3 regions of the Rossellomorea marisflavi genome follow, and region 1 is predicted to be linked to each of the others. Evidence: riboswitches for the same ligand, from Rfam matches in the RefSeq annotation. Region 1 holds a riboswitch; each other region holds the start of a gene.

Region 1 (7,872 bases):
ATGGCGGTGTTAGTTATAGCACCACGTGACATTGTTTACAATTTCACTTGTATCATACCAAAACAGAATAGATTTTACCAACAGAGAAGACGAAATGCTAAAAATACTACTATTTTTATTTTTCTAACAAATTTTAGGCAGGGATATACTGTTTGACGGCTCGGCGGATGTCGTCGATATCAAACGGCTTAGCGAAATGTGTTAGAGCCCCAAGGTCTTTCGCCTCCTGGATCATATCGAGCTCACCATAGGCGGTCATGATGATGACCCTGATCCCATCGTCCTTTTGCTTCATCCTCTTCAGGATTTCAATCCCATCCATTCCAGGTATTTTCATATCAAGGAGGACAAGATCGGGGGAATGCTGATCGACAATTTCCAGTGCCTGTATCCCGTTCGCGGCCTGGAATGTTTGATATCCTTCCTTTTGAAGCACCTCATTCAATAGAATCCTGATACCAAATTGATCATCCACGATTAGTATTTTCTCGTTCATAAAGCCCTATCCCCTCCGTTTATGGTGTCGTTATGTAAAAACGTTCCTGCACTGATGCCCAACTTTTATTATAAGTAATTCTCTGCCAAAGGGGAATATCCTTCTCTTCCACAACATTTTACTTCTCCACACGTCCCATTTATAATGACGTATAGTCCATTACTCGAAAATAAGGAGAATCCACATATTATGATCAAGATGTTCACGACTCAGCTGACCGGTCTCTTTCAGCGGATTTCCGGCAAGCAGGAATTCGAAATCGAAGACTCCTCCCGTCTGCTGGCCCAGGCTGCCATAGGAGAGGGAACGATTTATATACAGGCATTCGGTGAAATGGAAGGCGTGGCTGCTGAGGCCATTTCAGGCGCAGAGCCCCTGCCTTCAGCTGCAAGATACCACGAAGACGCCGAGCTGACGGAAGCCGACCGCGTCCTGATCGTCACCAGGTTTTCCACTGATGAAGAAGCCGTGACCTTCGCCCGCGGTCTCGCAGAAAAAGGCATCCCGTCCGTAGGGATTTCCGGTATGGTGCCCGGAGATGAGAACCTAGAGGAAATCTGTGATTTCCACGTTGATACGAAAGTCATCAAAGGACTACTTCCCGGGGAAGAAATTGGGGAAAGGGTCAGCTTCCCTTCAAGCATGGCTGCCCTCTATATTTATTTTGCCCTATCGTTCCTGATCAAAGAGATTCTATCAGAATATGAAGAATGAAATCGTCCCGCCTGATGATGGCGGGACGATTTTTTTTATGTGCTTTGAAGGTTCCTGGCGTGGATATAGGTTACCGCGAGCGCAAGCACCAGGACGCTCCCCTTGATGATCTCAAACGCATAGTAGGGAAGATTCATCATGGTGAGGCCGTTGAGGAGGACGCCGATGAGGGCTGCCCCGAAGAAGGTGCCCAGCACATTCGGCTTCCCGGCACCGAGGACCGAGAACCCTACGAAGACCGCGGCAACGGCTTCCATCAGAAGCGGAGCCCCGGCATCGATCTGACCGGAACCTACCCTAGCAGTGAACAGGACGCCTCCGATCGAGGCGAACACTCCCGATGCGACATAGGCCAACACCTTCACCCGTTTGACAGGGATCCCCGACAGCCTCGATGCTTCCACATTCCCGCCTGTCATATAAAGAACCCTCCCCCATCTGGTGAAATGAAGGATGGCGTACACGATCGCAACGAGGACGAGCATGATCCAGACCGGTACCGGGAGCCCGAGCCATTTCCCCTGGCCGATGAAGAGGAAGGCATCCGAGAACTCTCCCGGGGCCGTTCCACCTTTCGACATGGGCATGTGACTGTAGATTGAATAGCCTTCTGTATAGGTCCGATGAAGCCCGGAAATGATGTACATCGCCCCGAGGGTCGCCAGGAGGTCGGGAATCCCGATTTTTACTATGAGAATGGAGTTGAATAGACCGACAAGTGCCCCGACGGCAATCGGCAGGAGGATGACCAGCCAGAGAGGCGCCTCATACCATACCATCAGGGAGGCGGTAATGACGGTTGACAGAGAAACTGTAGAACCGACGGACAAGTCGAACCCGTCGACGGCCAGCGTAAAGGTCACGCCAATTGCAACCAGGGTAACAATGGAAATTGACCTCAGGATATCCGAGATGTTTACATACGTGAAAAACACCGGATTATACAAACTGAAAAATATCAAAATGATGACCATCATGGCAATGGCCCCGTATTTAAACAAATAGTCGAGCGTCTTCACGTGTGTCCTTCCCTCCTGAAGCGTAGTACAAAATCGTCTCCTGGGTTGCTTCTTCCCTGGTCAATTCCTTCACGACCTCCCCGTCGTACATGACAAGGATGCGATCAGAAATCGCCATGATCTCCTGCAGCTCACAGGAGAAGTACAGGATCCCCTTCCCTTTTTCCGCAAGGGATTGGATCAAGTGAAAAATCTCTTTTTTTGCCCCAACGTCCACCCCTTTGGTGGGCTCATCGAACAATAACAGGGATGCATCCATGGTTAGCCACTTCCCGATGGCCACCTTTTGTTGATTACCCCCGCTCAAATAGTGGGAATGCAGGCTGTCACTGGACGTCTTGATGCCAAGGGATGCAATGACTTCCCGTGACATCTCCCTTTCCTTTTCCTTATTGATCCATAGGTTCTTTGAAATGGACCGTAAAGCCGGGAAGCTCAGATTCTTCCGGATGGACTCATGGACGAACAAGCCCTCCTTCCTCCGTTCTTCCGGTACCAGCGCAAGACCGTTACGGACCGCATCCACAGGGCTGGAGTGGCCGATCTCTTTTCCCTTCAGCTTGAATCGGCCTTTGGCCGGCACGGCCCCGAAGAGCGACTTGGCAAGTTCGGTCTTGCCTGCGCCGACAAGCCCGGCAACGCCTACGATCTCCCCTTCACGTACGGTGAGCGATATATCCTTCAGCAACGCACCATCCGAAACACCACTTGCCTCGAATAATACGTCACCGGTCACCGACTGATTCCGGTTGAACTCCTCTTTGTATGTCCCCCCGATCATCGCTTCGACGATGGCCCTCGGCGTGACTTCCTGCGCTTCGTACGTTCCCACCGTACCGCCGTCCTTCATGACCGTGATGCGGTCGGAGATCTGGAAGACTTCCGGCAGCCGATGGGAAATGAAGATGATGGCAACGCCAGACGCCTTCAACTCTTCAATGACACGGAACAGTTTTTCTGTTTCCGTAGAGCTGAGGGGGGCAGTGGGCTCATCCAATATCAGGACCTTGGCATCCCTCAGGAGGCACCTCGTCAATAAAATCATCTGTTTATCCGCAAGACTGAGCCTGCCCACCGGTTCCTGCAAAGGGATCGATTCATGCTTGATCCGCTTCAACCCTTCCCCCGCCTTTTTCTCCATCGCTTTCTTCCGGATGAGGAAGGATCCTCCCGGGGAAAAATCGTCCAGCAAGATATTCTCCATGGCACTCAACCCAGCTATGAGCGCCGTGTCGACTTCCTGATACACACAGTGGATCCCATGGTCCTTTGCTTCCTTAGGCGTGCGGCATGTCACCTTCTCCCCGTTCAGGCGGATCTCCCCTTCATCCTGCTCATATGCGCCGGACAGGATTTTCATCAGCGTACTTTTCCCTGCACCATTTGCCCCCAAGAGCGCATGCACTTCTCCTGCCCTTACTTCAAAAGAAGCCTCCTTCAGTGCCTGCACCCCGGCAAACGCTTTGTTCATCTTCACCATTTCCACTACAGCAGACATATCGTCCACTCCTTTACGATTCAAATGATGCCTCGAGCTTCTTCAACTCGTCGGAATACCCTTGTTCGCTCGCCCCCCAGCCGTCGATATGCTCACTCAATTGATCGGTGGTGATCGTTTCTTCCGGAAGCTGCTCTTTCTCGACGAAGACCGGTTCAAGCTTCACCGTCTGAGGCGTTTCCTCCCCGTCAAGCTTTTGGTAAAGGAAGCGGACCTGCACGCGGCCGATATCCTTCGGGTCCACTGCTGCGGACGCCACCCATGGGCTTCCTTCTTTCTGAATGATCTGGAGATCTTCGTCGCTCATATCGATTCCGTACACCCTGATCTCGTTTCTCCCTGCTGCTTCAATGGCACGGACGGCCCCTTTGGCGAATTCATCCCACGCGGCCCATACCGCATCGATTTCTCCTTTCGGATACTGCTTCAGGATCGCTTCCATTTGTGCCTGGGTATCCAAGGCCGTGTTGTTGGTCGCCGCTCCGAATGCAGCCACTTCTTTGATATCCGGGTTCTCTTTCAGGAACTCCTGATACGCGACTTGACGCCTTTCCATCGGAGCGAATCCTGCCACCCAGATTTTCACGATATTCCCCTTGCCTTCAAGCTCATCAGAGAGTTTGGAGAGGGTCTGTTCCGCCATCTGCTGATCCCCCTGTTCAAGGACGGTCACACCATCAGATTCCACATCGGCATCAAACACGACGACCGGGATTTTGGCTTCTTTTGCTTTTTCCACTCCTGATTGCAACGCTTCCTTCGTCCCGTGGTCAATGAGGATTCCATCAAACTTCTGGTTGATGGCCGCATCCAGATTCGAAGACATTTTGGCCAAGTCCCCTTCAGAAGTGAATACCTGTACTTCCCCGCCGAATTTCTTTACCTGCTCTTTCACTCCTTCAATATACTGGGCCGAGAACGTCCCCAGGTTGATCTGCATGATCAAGGCAATCTTCTTCCCTGCCAGCGGGTGCTCGGACGTCCCCTGCTTTTCTTCCCCTTTGGATTCTGACGATACGTTCGGCTGACAGGCAGCCAGTGTGGTGAGTAGTGTCGCAAATAAGAGTACTGATAAAACCTTTTTCATTCTCTCTTCTCCTTCCGGGATCTTCCCGCCTCATTTTTTCTCTACAAAAATAAAAACCTCTTTTCCTGAGGAAAAGAGGTGTATGTACGGATGAACGCACTCTTATCACTCAGGAATCACATCCTGCAGGTCTTAGCACCTTTCCGTATATACGGTAGGTTGCCGGGCATCATCGGGCCAGTCCCTCTGCCAACTCTTTATAAGAGAAAACTATGAAATTTTAACTACATATTGGATATCTTAACGAGGTGAGTGAATATTGTCAATATTCTTTTTGGAATTCTATAAGTTTAGAACCTAATCGATCTCTCCTTCAAAAAGCAATGAACAGGAACGGGGTCCGTTTCCTTTCGCTGCAGGGACTTGGTTTCCGCGGGGAGGCAGTCGAGCCACTTCCGCTTCCGTCCAACCTGTGGTGACTATTACGTATGAATAAACCGCTGAAAGGGTAGTAAGATGGTCCACAGGGGATGGAGTTTTATAGTGAATTATGGGTTTTTCAAGAAAAGGAAGGGCGCTTTTTGTCGAATGGGAAATATGGGGTGTAATGGGGCTACAGTTAGGCTCTATCAACCCTCAATTCATCGTAAATTCAACTGTTTTTCAGCATTTCAGGCACTTTTTTTCGATTCTCACCCGCATTTATTACCGACTTCTTTACGACCCCCTAATTCCTTTAGACAACCTCTACGTATCATCGTACACTGAAATTATCTAATTTAGGGAACTGAGGAGGGGTAGTCTGATGCCTAAAAGGAAGATTGAAGTATTAGAAGAGGTTAAGAAAAACTATGTTCGGTTGGCTCTTGAATCTGGAAATTATACCACTATCGCACGAAACGCTGGAATCTCCAGACCTACTTTATCCAAATGGATAAAGGAATATGAAGAGGAAGTACGTGAAGAGATGGAGGATTCAGACGTTGTGTCATTGCCGATTGATCCAACGAAAGAAGAACTAAAGGCCAAATACGAACAGGCAATAAAATTATTGGGTGAGAAGGAACTCGAAAACGCCATGCTTCGGAATCTCCTAAAAAAAACCCCATTCCGATCCTAACGGTCTTAAGGGAAATTCACCTATGGGCAAAGGAGGGATTCTCCATTACCAAATTGACGAAAGCTACCGGAATCAACAGGTCCCTTTACTATTACCATACCGAGGCAGAGGAAGCAGGCGATTCTAAGGGGAAGAGAGGTCGCCCTGTACCTGGATATTCCTTTACTACAACAGGGGTTCGCATCCCAGATGAACAAATTGAAGAGTACCTTATGGAAGCTGTCGAAGGAGATGGCGCAACCTATGGAATCAAGAATTTAACCCATTTCTTAAAGGTCAATCACCATATTAAAATCAACCATAAAAAGGTGGGAAGGTTATGTCGGAAATTAGGGCTCCTTCTTCCCCAACGAAAAGGAAATCCAACGTATCCTAAACGATTGGTTCGTAATCGAATTATCACCGCTCCAAATCAACTTTGGCAGGTTGATATCAAGTACGGAATGATTTCAGAAACCAGAAGGTTTTTCTTTGTAGCCTGTGCCATTGATGTACTGGATCGCTCCATTGTTGGACATTATCGAGGGCAGCGGTGCACGGCCAAAGACATTACCACCATGTTAGAAGAAGCGCTTTTTAGAAGGGGAGTTTCCACACCGCCAAGTGGTGAAAACCAGCTTATCATCCGAACTGATAACGGCCCCCAGTTTGTAAGTAACTTATTCGGGGCATTTTGCGAGGGGCATCACCTTCTCCATGAACGAATTCCGCCACGTTCACCCAATTACAATGCGTATATTGAGTCATTCTTCAGTATCATGGAGCGTGATTTATTCAGACGCTTTGAGTTTGAGTACTTTGAAGAGGCTTATTATGAAGTAGACGAGTTCATGACTTTTTATAACGAAAGACGATTCCACGGCAGCTTGAAACGAATGGCCCCTTTACAATTTCATGAGACGTATAGAGAAACGGGTTATCCTGTCGATATGAACATACGTCTATAACAGGGAATAGGATCTCGCTCTTCTTCACTTTAAAAAACTGCATCTGGTATCTGAAAAGTGAAGAAGAGTGTATAGAAATTAAAAAACTGAAAGTACTAGAGATTGAGGAAGCATACGTCAGGAATTAGGGGGTCAGACCGACTTTTTCAATTTTATTTTCAACTTTCCGATTTTTTCTATCGACTTTTAACTTTTTACTACCAACTCCCGTTTTTTCATCGAACCGTGTTGCCAACTTAGGCTGTTTATTTTCAACTTTAAGACTTTAAGATCAACTACCGATGTTTATTACCAACTTCCCCCTACCCCTCTCTTCCAAAGCAGAGGATTAAACATTTAACTCCACAAAAAAACCGCCGGCATTAAGCCCCGGCGGCGTTCATTCATAGTGATATCAGTTTTCTCCGTAAGCAAGCGTCGCTTCGATGAAATCTCTGAAGAGAGGTTGCGGACGTGTCGGGCGGGATGTGAATTCCGGGTGGAACTGGGAAGCGACGAACCATGGGTGGTCGCTAAGCTCGATGACTTCCACAAGGCGTCCATCCGGGCTTGTTCCAGAGAAGACAAATCCTGCTTTCTCCATTTGCTCACGATAGTGATTGTTGAATTCGAAGCGGTGGCGGTGACGCTCATAAACCACTTCTCCATCATAGGCTGCATAGGCTTTTGATCCTTCAGTCAGCTTACAAGGGTAAAGTCCAAGGCGCAGTGTACCACCAAGATCTTCGATGTCCTTTTGCTCAGGAAGAAGGTCGATGATCGGATGCGGTGTATCAGGATTCAACTCTGCAGAATGTGCGCCTTCGAGTCCAAGGACGTTTCGAGCGTATTCTACGGAAGCAAGCTGCATACCGAGGCAGATTCCAAGGAACGGAACCTTGTTCTCACGTGCGTACTGGGTTGCCACGATCTTCCCTTCGACACCACGGTCTCCGAATCCACCAGGGACAAGGATCCCATCGGCATCAGCCAATTGTTCTTGAACGTTCTCTTTATTGATGAGCTCTGAATTCAACCATTTCACTTGGATGTCGCTGTCGAAATGGTAACC
Region 2 (7,872 bases), 1.5 Mb from region 1:
CGAACACGATTATGGTAGGTTCGTCATACCGCTCATGATTTCCTTGCAATACTTCGATTTCCGCGGGTAGCCCCCAGTAGTCTATGTCTTGCGCTCCCTGCGCGAAACTAATAAATCGTCATGTTCTTGACACCAATTAATAACCCGAACTTTTTTGCCTGATAGCAGGTAGATTGATTCGGGTTTTACTATGATTAATACACATATGCCCCAGCCTTTTCATGGTATAATTTTAATGAATTCCCAATAAGAGGAGAAGTGAAGTCATCATGAATGAACAAGTATGCACCACATGCGGCGTGCAATACCAATCGGCTATCGAACCGTCATCTTGTCTGATCTGTAAGGAGGAACGACAATATGTGAATCCAAACGGTCAATCATGGACCACCCTTGAGCAGCTTACTGCATCAGGAAAATACAAGAATGAGATTGTTCAAGAGGAAGAGGGGCTTTACAGCATCACCACCACTCCTTCGTTCGGCATCGGTCAAACCGCTTATCTCATCCAGGAAGCAGGCTTCAATGTTCTATGGGATTGCATCACCTACCTTGATGCAGAGACCATTGCGTCCATCCGTGAGTTAGGAGGCATCCAGGCGATTGCCCTGTCCCATCCGCATTATTACTCCACCCAGGTGGAATGGGCAGAAGCCTTCGATGCGCCGATCTATATTCACGAAGATGACCGGGAATGGGTGACACGGCCGAGTGAGCGCATCATCTACTGGAGCGGGGAAGCGCTGGAACTACATGAAGAAATCACCATCCATCGCATCGGCGGGCATTTCAAAGGAGGGAGCATCCTACACTGGAGAAGCGGTGCAGATAAGCTCGGTGTGCTCCTCACAGGGGATGTCATCCAGGTGGTAGCTGATCGGAACTGGGTCAGCTTCATGTACAGCTATCCGAATCTCATCCCGCTCCCTGCCGTTAAAGTAAGGGAGATGGCGAATCAGGTGGAACCGCTCCCATTCGAGAGACTCTATAACGCATTTCACCGGATCATCGTGCGTGGAGCGAATGCAAAGGTTCAGGCCTCAGCAAAACGCTATATCGCCGCACTGGAAGGCACACTCTTCCATACATAACACAAAAGCATCCCATGATATGGGATGCTTTTGTTTCATCCTGTACAGATCATGATGAGATGGCCGTCAGGATCCTTCACGGTAAAAAAAGAGAAATCATCGAAGCTCGTGATGGGCTGGACGACTTCGATTCCGATCCCCTCCACGTATCCATGGGCTTCATGAATATCGTCCGCATGAAAATTGAAGATCGGGAAACGGGCGGGCACGATGTCCTTTTGCTCCCCTTCAGGGCCTGCGTCCAGTGTAAGACTCGTATAATCGGCAACCGGGATCGTATGGACCGGTCTGATGACATCGTCCAGGTCGACTTCCTGACCTAGAAGATCAGCATACCAGTGGGCAGAGGCTTTCAGGTTACTTACATGGATAAAGATGGTATGGATCCTGTTTTGAATGGGCGTTTTCATGATTCACTCTCCTTTTTGTCTTCATTTAGTAAGACGGATGAAACGATGAAAACCTGACAGACTTTTTTCTTTTTTTTAAAGGTTTTTCCTGCAGACGGCTTCCATACAACCTTATCCCCAAAATCATCATAAGGAAAACTTATTCTATCACCATTTTTTGCCTATCAACCTATCACGGGAAACGGTATCATGAAGGAAACGAGAGGACTGATTCCATGAAAAAACATGATCTCCACACCTACTGTATCAATACGGACTTCCACGGATCCATCCTTGTCACAAATGGGTCCCAGGTGGAATTCAAGGAGGCATACGGCCTGGCAAATCGGGTGCACAACATACCCAATTCCACTCAGACCCGCTTCGGGATGGCTTCGGGCTGCAAGCTCTTCACTGCAATTGCCATCCTGCAGCTGATTGAGAAAGGCTGTTTCTCCTTAGACTCACGGATACGGGATGTACTTCCTCTGAAGCACTCTCACTTTCACGAAAGCATCACGGTTCACCAGTTGTTGACCCATACTTCCGGCATACCGGATTATTTTGATGAAGAAAAGATGGATGACTTCGAGGACTTATGGAGAGACCAGCCCTCATATCGGATGGAATCACCGGCTGACTTCCTCCCTTTATTTGAACAGGAGACTATGAAATCCACACCCGGTGAGCGCTTTTCCTACAATAATTCCGGCTATGTGCTTTTGGGTTTGATCATCGAGGCACACGCAGGAATCACATTTTCTGAATATGTGGAGACCCATATTTTCGAAGCGGCAGGGATGGAAAAGTCGGGTTACTTCAGGATGGACCAGCTGCCGGATGGAACAGCCACAGGCTACATCGGCCTAGGGGATGGGCTGTATAAAAGCAACATCTACTCCCTTCCCGTGAAAGGAGGACCGGACGGAGGCGCCTATACGACAACAGAGGATGTCCATACCCTGCTCGATTCCCTCTTTAAGCACCGTCTCCTGACGAAAGAAAGCACCGATCTCCTCCTGACTCCCCATGTAGAATCCAGTACGGGAACCTTTTATGGATACGGGATATGGATGATCCAGGATGAAGGAGCGGCGCGGGTTTATTCGTTGATGGGCCTTGATCCGGGTGTGAGCTTCAGGTCCATTATTTTCCCTGAAGACGAGCGGATGATCACCGTACTTTCGAATAGTGATGATCAGGCATTCTCCATGATGACCTTCATCCGGTCCAATGTTCTTTAGTACAGATGATAAAAGTAGGCTGCGTTCAATTCTACATCGAGATCTTCTGCAGCCTGCTTCATCAAATCCCATGAGAAGCAGTAGAATGTCCAGGATATGATGAGGCCGTCCTCGATCTCGATGTGGTGAAGATTACTGAGATACTTCTTCCCGTCCTCCTTCTCCTCCAGTTCCACAATCACCGGTTCACCCCAAAGCAGACGGTACTCCCCGATGATGGTTTGTTGCCCCTGGCAAATCTGCGTCTAGATCGTATTCTTTTCGCCCCCAATTCTTTAAATCTACTTTATTCACAGTTGCCTGCGCTTCCTGTATTTCCTATAATATGGTTATGTTACAAAATCTTCAATACTATGAAATCTGAGGTGATTCTTTGGCTTTATACGTAATGGCATTAGCAGCCATCGTTGCAACTACAGGAATCGGGATCGTGATCCGGAAGGCCATGAGGGAGATGGCGGCAACCCCTGATCAACGGCAGCAGATCCAGTCGAGGATGTTCATCGGGGTGGCGATAGCAGAAGCGCTTCCTTTGATCCTGATCGTCCTTGGTTTCATCATGCTTGAGTCATTTACAGGATCTGTCGTCGTTCCAGTGGCTATCATCATCGCGGTGACCGCCATCAACTTTGTGGTGCTATTGCGGACATTTTTGGACCTGGTGAAAGATCCCCATGCGGAGAAGCAGACAAAAGCGATGGTACAATCCACATTTTTCATTGGGTACGCCCTCATGACGGCGGTCCCCATCATCGCTGTTGTGGCAAGTCTCATTGCAGCAGGTTGATCCCACATAAAAAAGGAGGCTCATCAGCCTCCTTTTTTATAGTTGATTTATTTTTCGCGTTTCCTCCACTTATCAGAAAGGTCCTGAATATGGGAAGGTCCGGTCCGACAGCAGCCACCAATGATTTTGGCACCTGCTTCGAACCAGGCATCGGACTGGTCAATGAAACTTCCGCATGTTTCCTGGCCATGCCAGGTTTTGGTCTCAGCATCATAGGTTTCACCTGAATTCGGATAGACGATGATCGGTTGATCTGTATGCTGGTGAAGGATTTTGACAGCTTCCGTCGCTTCCGGGATCGGTGCACAGTTCACACCGATTGCAGCAATCTGCTCTATATCCTTGAAGGCAAGTGCGCAATCGGCAACCCTCGTCCCATCACTGATCCGGGATCCATCCCTCAACGAGAAGGATAACCAGGCATAAACACCGGGATTCTCATTCAATAAGGATACCAACACTTCCGCTTCTTCAAATGAAGGGATGGTTTCAAAAGCCAGAACGTCGGCTCCGGCTTCTACAAGGGCCTGAATCCGGGGACGATGGAAGGCTGCAAGCTCTTCCTTTGAAATGCCGTAATCCCCGCGATACTCGGACCCATCTGCCAGATACGCACCGTACGGACCGACAGAGGCCGCTACGAAAGGCTTATGACGACCGTTGTCCCGACTGCCTTCTTCATCCCAGAATGAATCCCTTGCTTCTTTTGCCAGGAATACGGTTTGCTTGATCAGACCAATGGCCTCCTCCTCGCCTATCCCTCGTTTACCGAAGCCCTCCACTGTTGCCTGGTAGCTTGCTGTGATGGCACAATCGGCTCCGGCTCGGAAGTAGTCCGTGTGGACGGCCGAGATTGCCCCCGGGTTCTCAATGAGGGTCCGGGCAGACCAAAGGGGATGATCGAGATCGCATCCATGGGACTCCAGTTCAGTGGCGAGCGCCCCGTCCAGGATGACCGTGGCGTGACTCCTCAAGATGGCTTCAATGGGATTGTGTTTCACTTGTGTTGACATACTCGACACTCCTCTTCTTTTTCACATAGTTTGTCACATAGTACGCTGCATAACAGAAGCCGACGAACGGGATCGTGCAGTAAAGTGCCACCCTCTGACCTTCATCGAATGCAATACCGATGACGGATGCAAGGCAGAGAAAGAACGATGCAATCGGGACAAATGGATACAACGGCGTCTTATATGCCAGGTCCTTCACGCTGTTACCTTCTTTGATGAAGCGTCTCCTGAAGAAGAACTGCGATGCACTTATGCTCATCCAGACAAATACGACAGCCAGTCCGGAAATCGACACCAATAAGATATATACTGTATCGGGTGCGTAAATGCTTGATAAGAGTGCAAGCCCGCCTCCCAACATGCTGGTGATGGTGGCTACGAGGGGGACACCCGATTTGGTCAATTTACCGAAGAAAGACGGTATGGTCTTTTTGTCTGCAAGTGACCAAAGCATCCTGGAAGAAGCGTACAAGCCTGAATTGGCTGCGGAGAGGATGGCGGTGATGATCACCACATTCATAAGGTCTGCCGCATATGGTATCCCGATCCTGCCGAGTACGGCGACGAATGGACTTTCCAATACGCTTGCCGCTTCACTTGGGAGGAGGGCAGAAAGCACCACGATCGTCCCTACATAGAAGATGACGAGTCTGATAAGGGTTGTACGGATCGCCTTTGGAATCGTTTTGGTAGGCTCCTTCGTTTCACCCGCTGCTACCCCGATCAGTTCGGTGCCGGAGAAGGCAAAATTGACGGCAAGCATTGTCATGATAATGGCAAATGCCCCATTCGGGAATAACCCCGCATCGGTGATATTCGTGAAGAATGGTGCCGGGGATGAATCGGCAAGGGGCACGAAGCCGACGATGGCAGCCCCTCCTGCAATGATGAAAAAGACAATGGCGACTACCTTGACAAGGGAGAACCAGAATTCAGATTCTGCAAAAAATCGGACCGTGAACGCATTCATACCGAAGATGATGGCTGCAAATAACCCACTCCAGATCCATACGCTCACTGATGGGAACCACCGCTGCATCATCAGACCGGCAGCCGTGAATTCAGATCCAAGGGCAACCGTCCAAGTCAGCCAGTACAACCAGCCGACGGCATAACCGGTACCCGGCCCGATGTACTTTGCCGCGTAGCTGTGGAAAGATCCCGTCTCGGGCATATGTACCGAAAGCTCCCCGAGGCACATCATGACAAGATACACGACGATGGCTCCGATCAAATAAGAAAGGATCGTACCGAATGGACCTGCCTGATGGATGGTATACCCCGAGCTGAGAAAAAGCCCCGTTCCGATCACGCCCCCAAGGGAGAGCATGATCAAATGCCTTGTTTTCATTTTCCTCTTAAAGTCTTTTGCTTCAATTTTCATGTTGGCATCCTCCGCGTTCTTGATTCTGGGATGAGCAGACAAACAAAAAACGCACTCAAAACGAGTGCGTTACCGACAAATAAACTGCTTATCTATCAGGTTTGATCACCCGCTGGAATTAGCACAGTTTCTTCAGAAGAAGATCTGCTGCTGAGGCTTCAAAGGGCCAGTCCCTCCACCTCTCTGGATAAGAATTATGAGATTGTTATAAACATTAACAAGAACCCTCATTCCTGTCAATATAAAAATAGTCACACCAAAATTTCGTAAGCGCACCCACACCTTACCCTTGGTGAAAAAATACCCATTTGATTATTTCCATGGGAATACGGGAACGTATATAGAAAAAGGGGATGACACCATGCCGGAAGGACCGGAAATCAGAAGGGCTGCCGACCGTGTTCAAAAAGCGCTCGCCCATCTTCCCGTCATGGAGATTTTCTTTGCCTTCCCACAGCTAAAGGGATATGAAAGTCTCCTTCAGGGAACGAAAATTACCAGGGTGGACACGAAGGGAAAAGCGATGCTGATACGCTTTGACAACGGCTATACGATGTATTCACACAACCAGCTGTATGGAAGATGGTATGTAAAAAAAGCCTATGAATACCCAAAGACCAACCGCCAGCTGCGCGTAGCCATACACAATGAAAAGAAATCCGCTTTTCTCTACAGCGCCTCTGATATTGAAGTCATGCGGGATGAGGAGGTCCATTTACATCCCTTCATCGCACGGGTGGGTCCGGATATTCTCAGTGAAGACGTAACAAGTGGAGACATCCTGACCAGGATGGAAACATTCAGGAAACGAAAATGGGCGCATCTGCTGCTTGATCAAGGTTTCGTTGCCGGTATCGGGAACTACCTTCGCTCTGAAATTCTATTCGTCTCGGGGATCCATCCGACACTCCGTCCCATGGACTGTAGTAATGAGCAGCTGACCCTTGCTGCCGAAGCCATCATTCATTTGATGACGCAATCCTACGAAACCGCTGGGGTCACCAATGACCTACAGTTAGTAGAAAAGCTGAAACAAGAAGGTGTGACGCGGTCCCGTTACCGCCATTGGGTCTTCAATCGTGAAGGTTCCTCATGCTATCGCTGCGGGACAGAGATTGAGAAAATCACGGCCGCTTCCAGAAGGCTGTATTACTGTCCACATTGTCAGTCCAAGTAAAAATGAGGTCGGGACTAAACAAAAAAAGTACCATTTAACACGACCAGTATAGGTTCTATATACCGCTAATGATTTCCGTGCAAGACTGCGCGCGGGTAGCCCGTGAGCCTCCTCGGCACGCCTGTGGGGTCTCACATCAGCTACTCTTCCCGCTGGAGTCTTCGTCTTGCACTCCAATCAGCCGCTAGAAACAAGTAAATAAAAATAGTCATGAAACAAATTAAAACCCGAATTCATCTGCCTGTTCGGTGGCAGATGAATTCGGGTTTTACTATAGCTAAAACACGTTTTTCCAACCCTCTATTTATTATTAGATTACGCCGTCCATCCCTGCACTCGTCATAATCCCGTCGAGGGCTTCTACAAAATAGGCGTGATCAAGTCCCTGTTTGACGACGATGTCCTTCATGATGACACCCAGTTCAGTTGAAATCCTCAAGTATTCTGTTGTCATATCATCAAGTTTCGCTCTGGTTTCGGCGGCATTGTCAACGTTCACTTTCTCAATTGTCTTAATCATGTCTTCTGAGATTGCCAGATATTTGTCCTGTGTTTCTTTGTATTTCTTGATATCCCCATCCACTTCTTTGCTGTTGTCGATCGAATCAAGCAAACCCAAGGCCTCATCATGCATGCTCTTATAGACAGGTTCCTCTATCTGGATGGTCTGAAGTTCCGATTTGACCATCTGCACATCCTCTTCGGTCATGTTTTCCTTAATGTAAAAGTCGGGATTGCCAATTCCATAATCGTAGTACAACATGACCTCCATCATCCTGGCCTGGAA
Region 3 (7,872 bases), 2.0 Mb from region 1:
TTTGCTCCGGAGAGAACATGCTTACGCACCCATTCAGGGAAACGGATGTCATAGCAGATGAGGCCGGCCATTTGCTCGCCGGAAAGCGTGAATAGACCGTCCTCTTTTCCCGGCAGGAGGTAGTGATGTTCGTCCATCAGTTTGAACAGGTGAAGCTTTGAATACCCTTTGACGAAGTTTCCTTTGGAATCGATCACGATCAAGCGATTATCGATTCCCGACTCCGTTTTATTTGCAACGGATCCCCCTATCACGTTTATCCCATACTGTTTTGCAAAACGGGATAGGAAGGCAATGGTCTTTTCACTGTTTTCATCAGCGATTCCCTCTATCCTCTTAAGGTCATATCCTGTTGTCCAAAGCTCAGGGAAGACAAGGATATCGCATTGTTCGCTTTCTGCTTGTTGAAACCATCTTTCTGCTTGTGCGTAGTTGGATTTTGGATCTCCAAACCGGATGTCCATTTGCGCGAGCCCGATCTTCATATGATCAGCACCTTTCATGGGGAATTGTAAGATTTTACTTTACATTCGTTATTTTCCGTTATATCATTTGTAGCTAGAATTTGAAAGTGAAGAATATTTGAACATTCAGAAGGTGAAGAGATGAAAACATTCCCATATGCGGATCGCCTCGATTCGCTGCCAAAGCAATTTTTCGCTGAATTGACAGCCAACGTTCAGCGTGTCATTAATGAAGGACACGATGTCATTAACCTTGGGCAGGGTAACCCTGATAGGCCCACACCTGAACATATTGTAGATAGTTTGAAGGCTTCGGCCGAAAACCCATTGAATCATCGCTATTCACCTTTCAGGGGGATGGCCTCTTTCAAAGAGGCGGTAGCGCTTTTCTATAAAAGGGAATACGGGGTGGAACTGGATCCTGACAAAGAAGTAGCTATCCTCTTCGGGGGGAAGGCGGGTCTCGTGGAGATTCCGCAGTGCCTGGTGAATCCGGGTGAATCCGTGCTGGTTCCGGACCCTGGGTATCCTGATTATCTATCAGGGGTGGCACTTGCAGAAGCGGAGATGAAGCTGATGCCGCTACTTGAGGAAAATGATTTTCTCCCCGATTACAGCCGGTTTAGTGAAGCCGAACTCGACGGTTCCAAGCTTATGTTCCTGAATTATCCGAATAACCCGACGGGAGCAGTAGCCACACCAGCCTTTTTTGAGGAAACGGTAAAATTGGCAAGTAGCCATGATATCTGCGTGGTACACGATTTTGCTTATGGGGCGATCGGATTTGAAGGCAAGCGTCCCAATAGCTTCCTTGAAACAGATGGAGCTAAGGATGTCGGCATTGAAATCTATACTCTCTCCAAAACGTATAATATGGCGGGGTGGCGAGTAGGATTTGCCGTCGGGAACGAGAGTGTGATAGAAGCCATCAATCTCATGCAGGATCATATGTATGTGAGCCTCTTTGGCGCCATTCAGGAAGCAGCGGTGACGGCGCTCCTCGGATCGCAGGAGTGCGTCCAGGCCCAGCTTGAGACCTATGAAAGCAGAAGGAATGCCCTCATCGGTGGATTGAGATCCATCGGTTGGGATGTGGATGCACCGGCAGGCTCATTTTTCGCTTGGCTCAAAGTGCCGGAAGGCTTCACGTCGATGGATTTCTCGAACCTACTCCTTGAAAAGGCCCATGTAGCCGTGGCGCCTGGCATCGGCTTCGGGGATCACGGGGAAGGGTATGTCCGGGTAGGTCTCCTTACCAGTGAGGAAAGGCTTCAGGAAGCAGTGAAAAGGATTGAAAATTTACATTTGTTCGATAATAGGGATTGACAGGACTCCCAATCGATGCAATAATCCTACTGGAAACCAAATGAATAGATTCTTATCAAGAGCAGGCGGAGGGACTGGCCCGATGAAGCCCGGCAACCGACTCATTACGAGCACGGTGCTAATTCTTGCAGCAGACGCTGGGAGATAAGATAGAGTGATGGATTGAAAGCCTCTTCTTATCGGAAGGGGCTTTTTTGATTGTATAAGGAGGTAGGCAGAACATGAGTGAAGTGATTGCAACATATAGATTGCCAGGGGCAAAAGGGTCTTTCGAAAAAAAGGCAGAAGGTATCGCCTTGGGCTTGACAGTGGGCTCTTGGACAGACCTTCCCCAACTCGAACAAGAGCAACTGCTGAAATTCAAGGGAAGGGTCGTTTCCATCAATGAAGAGGCCGGTGAAGGGGTGGGAGAAATTTCGATCGCTTACCCCGGTGGCAATTATTCAAATGATCTCCCTGCGATACTGACAACGGTCTTCGGGAAACTCTCCCTGGATGGTCAGGTAAAGCTTATCAATCTTGAATTCAGTGACGATCTCAACCGTCACTATCCGGGACCACGGTACGGTATTGAGGGGATCAGGGAACTCGCAGGCGTCAAGGATCGCCCCCTCCTCATGAGCATTTTCAAGGGAGTGATCGGAAGGGATCTCGCTTACATGGAAGATCAGCTGCGTGCCCAGGCTCGCGGAGGTGTTGACCTGGTGAAGGATGATGAAATCCTTTTTGATAACCCCCTGACGCCTTTTGAAGAGCGGGTGAAAAACGGCAGGAGGATCCTTGATGAGGTGCAGCAGGAGACAGGTAAGAGGACGCTCTATGCGGTGAACCTGACCGGACGGACGTCTGAGCTTCGCGATAAGGCAAGAAGAGCACGGGATCTTGGGGCGGATGCCTTGCTATTCAACGTATTTTCTTATTCTCTCGATGTACTTCAAGAACTCAGGGAAGATGAAAACATCGGACTTCCGCTCATGGCCCATCCCGCCTTTGCAGGAGCCGTTGCCCAGGCTCCCCATCATGGAGTCGCCTACTCCTTATGGCTAGGGAAATTTTTACGGATGACGGGAGCGGATTTTTCCTTGTTCCCTTCCCCTTATGGAAGTGTGGCACTGGAGAAAGATCAAGTACTCGCCATCAGTAGAGAGCTTACGGATGAGTCTTCACCGTTCAAAAAGACATTCCCTGTCCCATCGGCAGGTATCCATCCAGGACTGGTACCACATCTTGTGGAGGATTTTGGTGAGGAGTGTGTGATCAATGCCGGCGGCGGCGTCCACGGACATCCTGGAGGTGCTGTAAGCGGAGGGCTCGCCTTCCGACAGGCAATTGAAGCGGTGAAAGCGGGAATTCCCTTTGAAGAAGTCCAGGGAGAAGAGCTTAGAGTCGCTCTAAGCTTGTGGAGCAAGGGAGGGAGGGGCTGATGACGGAACGGATCATCTTGTGTGATTTTGATGGAACGATTACGAAAACAGATAATATCATCTCCCTCATGAAGCAATTTGCCCCTCCGGAATGGGAAGGACTCAAAGATGCCATACTTGATCGGACGATGTCGATCGAGAAAGGGGTAGGGGATATGTTCGCACTTCTGCCTTCCCAACAAAAAGATGAGCTCGTGGACTATCTTTTACATACGGCAGTCATCCGGGAAGGGTTCTGGGACTTTGTTCAATTTGCGAAAGAGGAAGGAATCCCGTTATATATCGTGAGTGGAGGGATCGATTTCTTTGTCCGCCCACTCCTGGACGGATATGGCCCATTTGCAGGAATCTACTGCAATGAAGCGGATTTCACCGGCCCCTTCATTTCCATCAACTGGCCCTATGGCTGTGATGGGCAATGCGGGAATGGAGGATGCGGATGCTGCAAACCGTCCGTCCTCCGCTCCCTTTCCATACCGGATGGTGCAGAAGTGATTGCCATCGGTGACTCTGTAACAGACTTGGAGATGGCCAAGGTGGCTGACAAGGTGCTTGCGAGGGATTATCTTGCTGACACTTGCAATGAATTGGGGATTCCCCATATCCCATTTGAAACATTCCATGACTGCATAGAGGCATTGAAGGAAGGGGTGAGGACATGAGTTACCAAAGAGAGTGGGAAGAGCTGTCCACCATCAAGGGGGAACTCGCAGACCGTGACTGGTTCATGGGCACTTCAGGCAACTTGGCCATCAAGGCCGGATCGGCCCCTGGTGCCTTCCTGGTAACCGCCAGCGGAAAGGATAAGAGGAAGAGGACGGTAGAGGATTTCCTACTCGTTGACCTGGACGGGAATCCTCTGGAGGAAACGAAACTCAAGTCCTCAGCAGAAACCCTCCTCCACACGCATATTTTCAAAGGGACCCAGGCAGTCTGTTCCCTCCACGTGCATACCGTAGCCAATAATGTGGTCAGTGAGCTTTATGGGGATCAGGGAGAGATCACCTTCAAAAATCAAGAATTGATCAAAGCGTTTGGAAAATGGGGACAAGATGATGAACTCATCATTCCCATCATCCCGAATTACGCGGATATTCCGACCCTTGCGAGCGCCTTCTCCCATCATGTTAATGAAGACGCCGGCGCCGTGCTGATCCGGAATCATGGGATCACGGTTTGGGGACGGAGCGGTTTTGAAGCAAAAAAGCTTCTCGAAGCATCTGAGTTCCTATTTCAATATCAGCTTTCTCTCTTATCACTAAAATCCACCGTTCAACTTCAATCATAAAAGGAGGAAAAATCATGACAACAATCAAGGTCCAAGGAAGCAATAAAGTCATCGAAAATCAAGAAGAAGTGGTACAGTATCTGGAGGAGCAAGGCGTCATTTATGAACATTGGGACATCGGGAAATTGAGCGGCGATCTTCAAGAAAAATTCGATTTGGCTGACGTGGAAAAAGAAAGGATCCTCACAACGTTCAAGGATGAAATTGAAGATATTTCAGCCAGACGGGGATATGAAGCGTGGGATATCATCTCATTATCAGACAGTACACCGAACCTTGAGGAACTGTTGAAGAATTTCCAGCAGGAACATCACCATACGGATGACGAGGTCCGCTTCATCGTCAGTGGTCATGGGGTATTCATCATCCAGGGAAGCGATGGTGATTTCTTCGAAGTCCACCTGAATCCTGGGGACCTTATATCCGTACCGGAGAACATCCGCCATTATTTCACACTATCAGATGACAAGAAGGTAGTGGCTGTGAGAATCTTCGTTACGAAAGAAGGATGGGTGCCGATCTACTGATGGTCACCCACATTGTAACCCGTTCCCTCCTTGATAGGAACGGGTTTTAATATGGCAGTCAATGTCGAATTTTCGGCTATAACTGATTGTTTTGTCTTGTTTTGCGGTTCTATTTACTTTTCTGGTAAACCCTGAGATAATGCTCAAATAAAGCAAGCTATCAAAAGGGGTTAGATGGATGAACCAAATGCTGAAAAGAAAGTGGTTATTGCTGAAGATCAATCAAAAGCGATCGGAAATGATCGCTCTTGGGGAAACGCACGGTCTTGGTGCAAGAGAGACCTTGGCGTGCAGTCAGGAACTTGATCGCCTCTTGAATGAGTATGATAAGGCTTCCCTGGATCGAAGCGAGGCCGAAATGGAATACTATAGTAGACATTTGCTCAAAAGACCCGCATCGTAACATGACATCTGAGAAATCCTCCAGAAAAATCACTCCGTGAAAACACGCATCACATCGACTACTACCTTGGAGGGACGTCCATAATAGGGCGTCCTTTTTCCGTTAGACCCTAAGTATTGGAAAAAACAATGTCAGTTCCTTTGACAAAAACACGGCAGATTTGTATAATAGTTTGAAACCGAGATATTTAAAGGAATGAAAACTATGAGTGAATCCAAGCAATCCCTTAAGCTATTCATTGTTCTATCGAGGGCCTTCAAAGCCATCAATGAGGAAATAAATAAACACATCCAGGAAAATGGATTGAATCCTACGGAATTTGCCGTCCTGGAACTCCTTTATCATAAAGGAGATCAGCCCCTCCAACAGATTGGAGGAAAGATCCTTCTTGCGTCCGGGAGTATCACTTATGTCGTGGACAAGCTTGAAAAGAAGGGCCTTCTCAATCGCGTAGCCTGTCCGAATGATCGTAGGGTCACATACGCTCAAATCTCGGAAGATGGCAGGGTAATGATCGACCGTATCTTCCCCGATCATGAGAACAGGATCCATGAACTGATGTCCACCCTTACTCCGGATGAAAAAGAGGAAGCGATTGGACTCCTCAAGAAATTGGGGTTGTCGATTAAAGATCTTTCCTACTGAATGCCTGCAAAAGCAGGCTTTTTTTCATGGTAAAAAGTAGAGGTAGGGAAGGAAATGCACAATCATTGGCGAAGTACTAGAGAGCCCTGATAGATTCTATACAAAATGGAGGTCACAATGAAAAAATTTGAAGAGTATACATACGCCAGACCGGAACTCGATGAGATAAAAGAACGATTCTATGAAGCCTTGAATCAACTGAAAAAAGGTGAAAGCATGTCCCAGCAGGTTGAAGCTATAGAGAAGATTAATAGGATCCGCATGGAAGTCGATACGATGGAGAACCTCGTGTATATCCGTCATTCCATCGATACGAACGATAGCTTTTATAAAGCGGAACAAGACTATATGGATGAACTGTCCCCTGAGATGCACGGTCTGGTTACAGAATTCTATCATGCACTGCTTGAGTCCCCGTATCGCAGAGAATTGGAGGAGAAATGGGGCAACCAACTTTTTTCACTGGCAGAAAGTGAAATCAGAACCTTCTCACCTGAGATCATCCCACTCCTCCAAAAGGAGAATAAGCTATCCTCAGAATATACAAAGCTGATGGCTTCGGCCAAGATTCCTTTTGAAGGGGAGGAGAGGACGCTTGCCCAGATGGGGCCATTCAGCCAATCTCCAAACCGGGAAACGAGGAAGCAGGCGGCAACAGCTACAACCTCTTTCTTTGAAGAGAACAGAAGTGAACTGGACCGGATTTTTGATGATCTGGTGAAGGTGCGACATGAAATCGCCGTGACCCTCGGTTTTGATAACTTCGTCGAACTAGGCTATCACCGGATGACAAGGACGGATTATACACCGGAAATGGTGGAGATCTTCAGACGTCAAGTAGAAGAATTCATCGTGCCCCTTTGTGTCGAGCTGAAGGATAGGCAGGCAGATCGTATCGGTCTTCAACATCTTACATTTTATGATGAAGGCTTTAAATTCTCTTCGGGCAATGCTGATCCAAAAGGGGATCCCCAATGGATCATCGCTAACGGGAAACGGATGTATGAGGAACTTTCCACGGAGACGGCTGAATTCATTTCGTTCATGCTCGACCGCAACCTATTGGACCTTGAAGCGAAAAAGGGAAAAGCAGGAGGTGGGTATTGCACCTACATCGCTGAATACGAGTCCCCTTTCATCTTTTCCAATTTCAACGGGACGTCTGCTGATATCGACGTTTTGACCCATGAGGCTGGGCATGCCTTCCAGGTATATAAAAGCAGGGGCTACGATATCCCTGAATACCACTGGGCTACCTATGAAGCGAGTGAGATTCACTCCATGAGCATGGAATTCTTCACATGGCCGTGGATGGAGTACTTCTTCAAAGAAGATACAGAGAAATATAAGTTCACCCATTTAAGTGAAGCGTTGATGTTCCTTCCTTATGGAGTGGCCGTGGATGAATTCCAGCATTTCGTCTATGAGAATCCGGATGCTTCTCCAGATGAGAGGAAGCAGATGTGGAGGAGCCTCGAACGGAAGTATTTGCCCCACCGTGATTATGACGGCTTCGGATACCTCGAGGATGGTGGCTTCTGGCAGAGGCAGTCGCATATTTACAACTCTCCGTTCTACTATATCGATTATACCCTCGCTCAGATCTGTGCCTTCCAATTCTTCAAAAAGATGAATGAAAATCGTGAGAGTGCGTGGGCATCTTATTTGGATCTCTGTAAGCTAGGTGGGAGCAAGTCCTTCCTGGAGCTGCTTGAGGCGGTCCAGCTCGACTCTCCTTTTGTGGAAGGCACTGTTGAGAAGGTGATCGCTCCGATCCGGAAATGGCTTAATGAAG

Evidence for each region. A riboswitch is a leader RNA that binds a small molecule or an ion and turns the genes downstream of it on or off. The one in region 1 is predicted to bind S-adenosylmethionine.
Region 2: another riboswitch for S-adenosylmethionine. It lies ahead of mmuP (S-methylmethionine permease); the one in region 1 lies ahead of K6T23_RS20630 (sugar ABC transporter substrate-binding protein).
Region 3: another riboswitch for S-adenosylmethionine. It lies ahead of K6T23_RS08925 (2,3-diketo-5-methylthiopentyl-1-phosphate enolase); the one in region 1 lies ahead of K6T23_RS20630 (sugar ABC transporter substrate-binding protein).

The regions. Positions count from the first base shown of each region.
Region 1 covers NZ_CP081870.1:3,994,132-4,002,003, forward strand. Annotated here, with positions in the region: gene K6T23_RS20610 (response regulator) at 134-496, opposite strand; gene K6T23_RS20615 (DUF2529 domain-containing protein) at 686-1,210, shown strand; gene K6T23_RS20620 (ABC transporter permease) at 1,246-2,187, opposite strand; gene K6T23_RS20625 (sugar ABC transporter ATP-binding protein) at 2,204-3,727, opposite strand; gene K6T23_RS20630 (sugar ABC transporter substrate-binding protein) at 3,741-4,814, opposite strand; SAM riboswitch class I at 4,914-5,020, opposite strand; gene K6T23_RS20635 (helix-turn-helix domain-containing protein) at 5,560-5,874, shown strand; gene K6T23_RS20640 (IS3 family transposase) at 5,889-6,821, shown strand; gene K6T23_RS20645 (CTP synthase) at 7,216-7,872, opposite strand, start outside.
Region 2 covers NZ_CP081870.1:1,209,646-1,217,517, reverse strand. Annotated here, with positions in the region: gene K6T23_RS06555 (MBL fold metallo-hydrolase) at 270-1,091, shown strand; gene K6T23_RS06550 (VOC family protein) at 1,127-1,501, opposite strand; gene K6T23_RS06545 (serine hydrolase domain-containing protein) at 1,717-2,724, shown strand; gene K6T23_RS06540 (hypothetical protein) at 2,721-2,906, opposite strand; gene K6T23_RS06535 (ATP synthase subunit c family protein) at 3,113-3,511, shown strand; gene mmuM (homocysteine S-methyltransferase) at 3,559-4,524, opposite strand; gene mmuP (S-methylmethionine permease) at 4,493-5,908, opposite strand; SAM riboswitch class I at 5,994-6,102, opposite strand; gene nei (endonuclease VIII) at 6,270-7,085, shown strand; gene K6T23_RS06515 (ICP22 family protein) at 7,396-7,872, opposite strand, start outside.
Region 3 covers NZ_CP081870.1:1,675,384-1,683,255, forward strand. Annotated here, with positions in the region: gene K6T23_RS08915 (carbon-nitrogen family hydrolase) at 1-485, opposite strand, end outside; gene K6T23_RS08920 (pyridoxal phosphate-dependent aminotransferase) at 606-1,790, shown strand; SAM riboswitch class I at 1,840-1,941, shown strand; gene K6T23_RS08925 (2,3-diketo-5-methylthiopentyl-1-phosphate enolase) at 2,012-3,214, shown strand; gene K6T23_RS08930 (2-hydroxy-3-keto-5-methylthiopentenyl-1-phosphate phosphatase) at 3,214-3,876, shown strand; gene K6T23_RS08935 (methylthioribulose 1-phosphate dehydratase) at 3,873-4,502, shown strand; gene K6T23_RS08940 (1,2-dihydroxy-3-keto-5-methylthiopentene dioxygenase) at 4,517-5,029, shown strand; gene K6T23_RS08945 (aspartyl-phosphate phosphatase Spo0E family protein) at 5,208-5,432, shown strand; gene K6T23_RS08950 (MarR family winged helix-turn-helix transcriptional regulator) at 5,628-6,077, shown strand; gene K6T23_RS08955 (M3 family oligoendopeptidase) at 6,195-7,872, shown strand, end outside.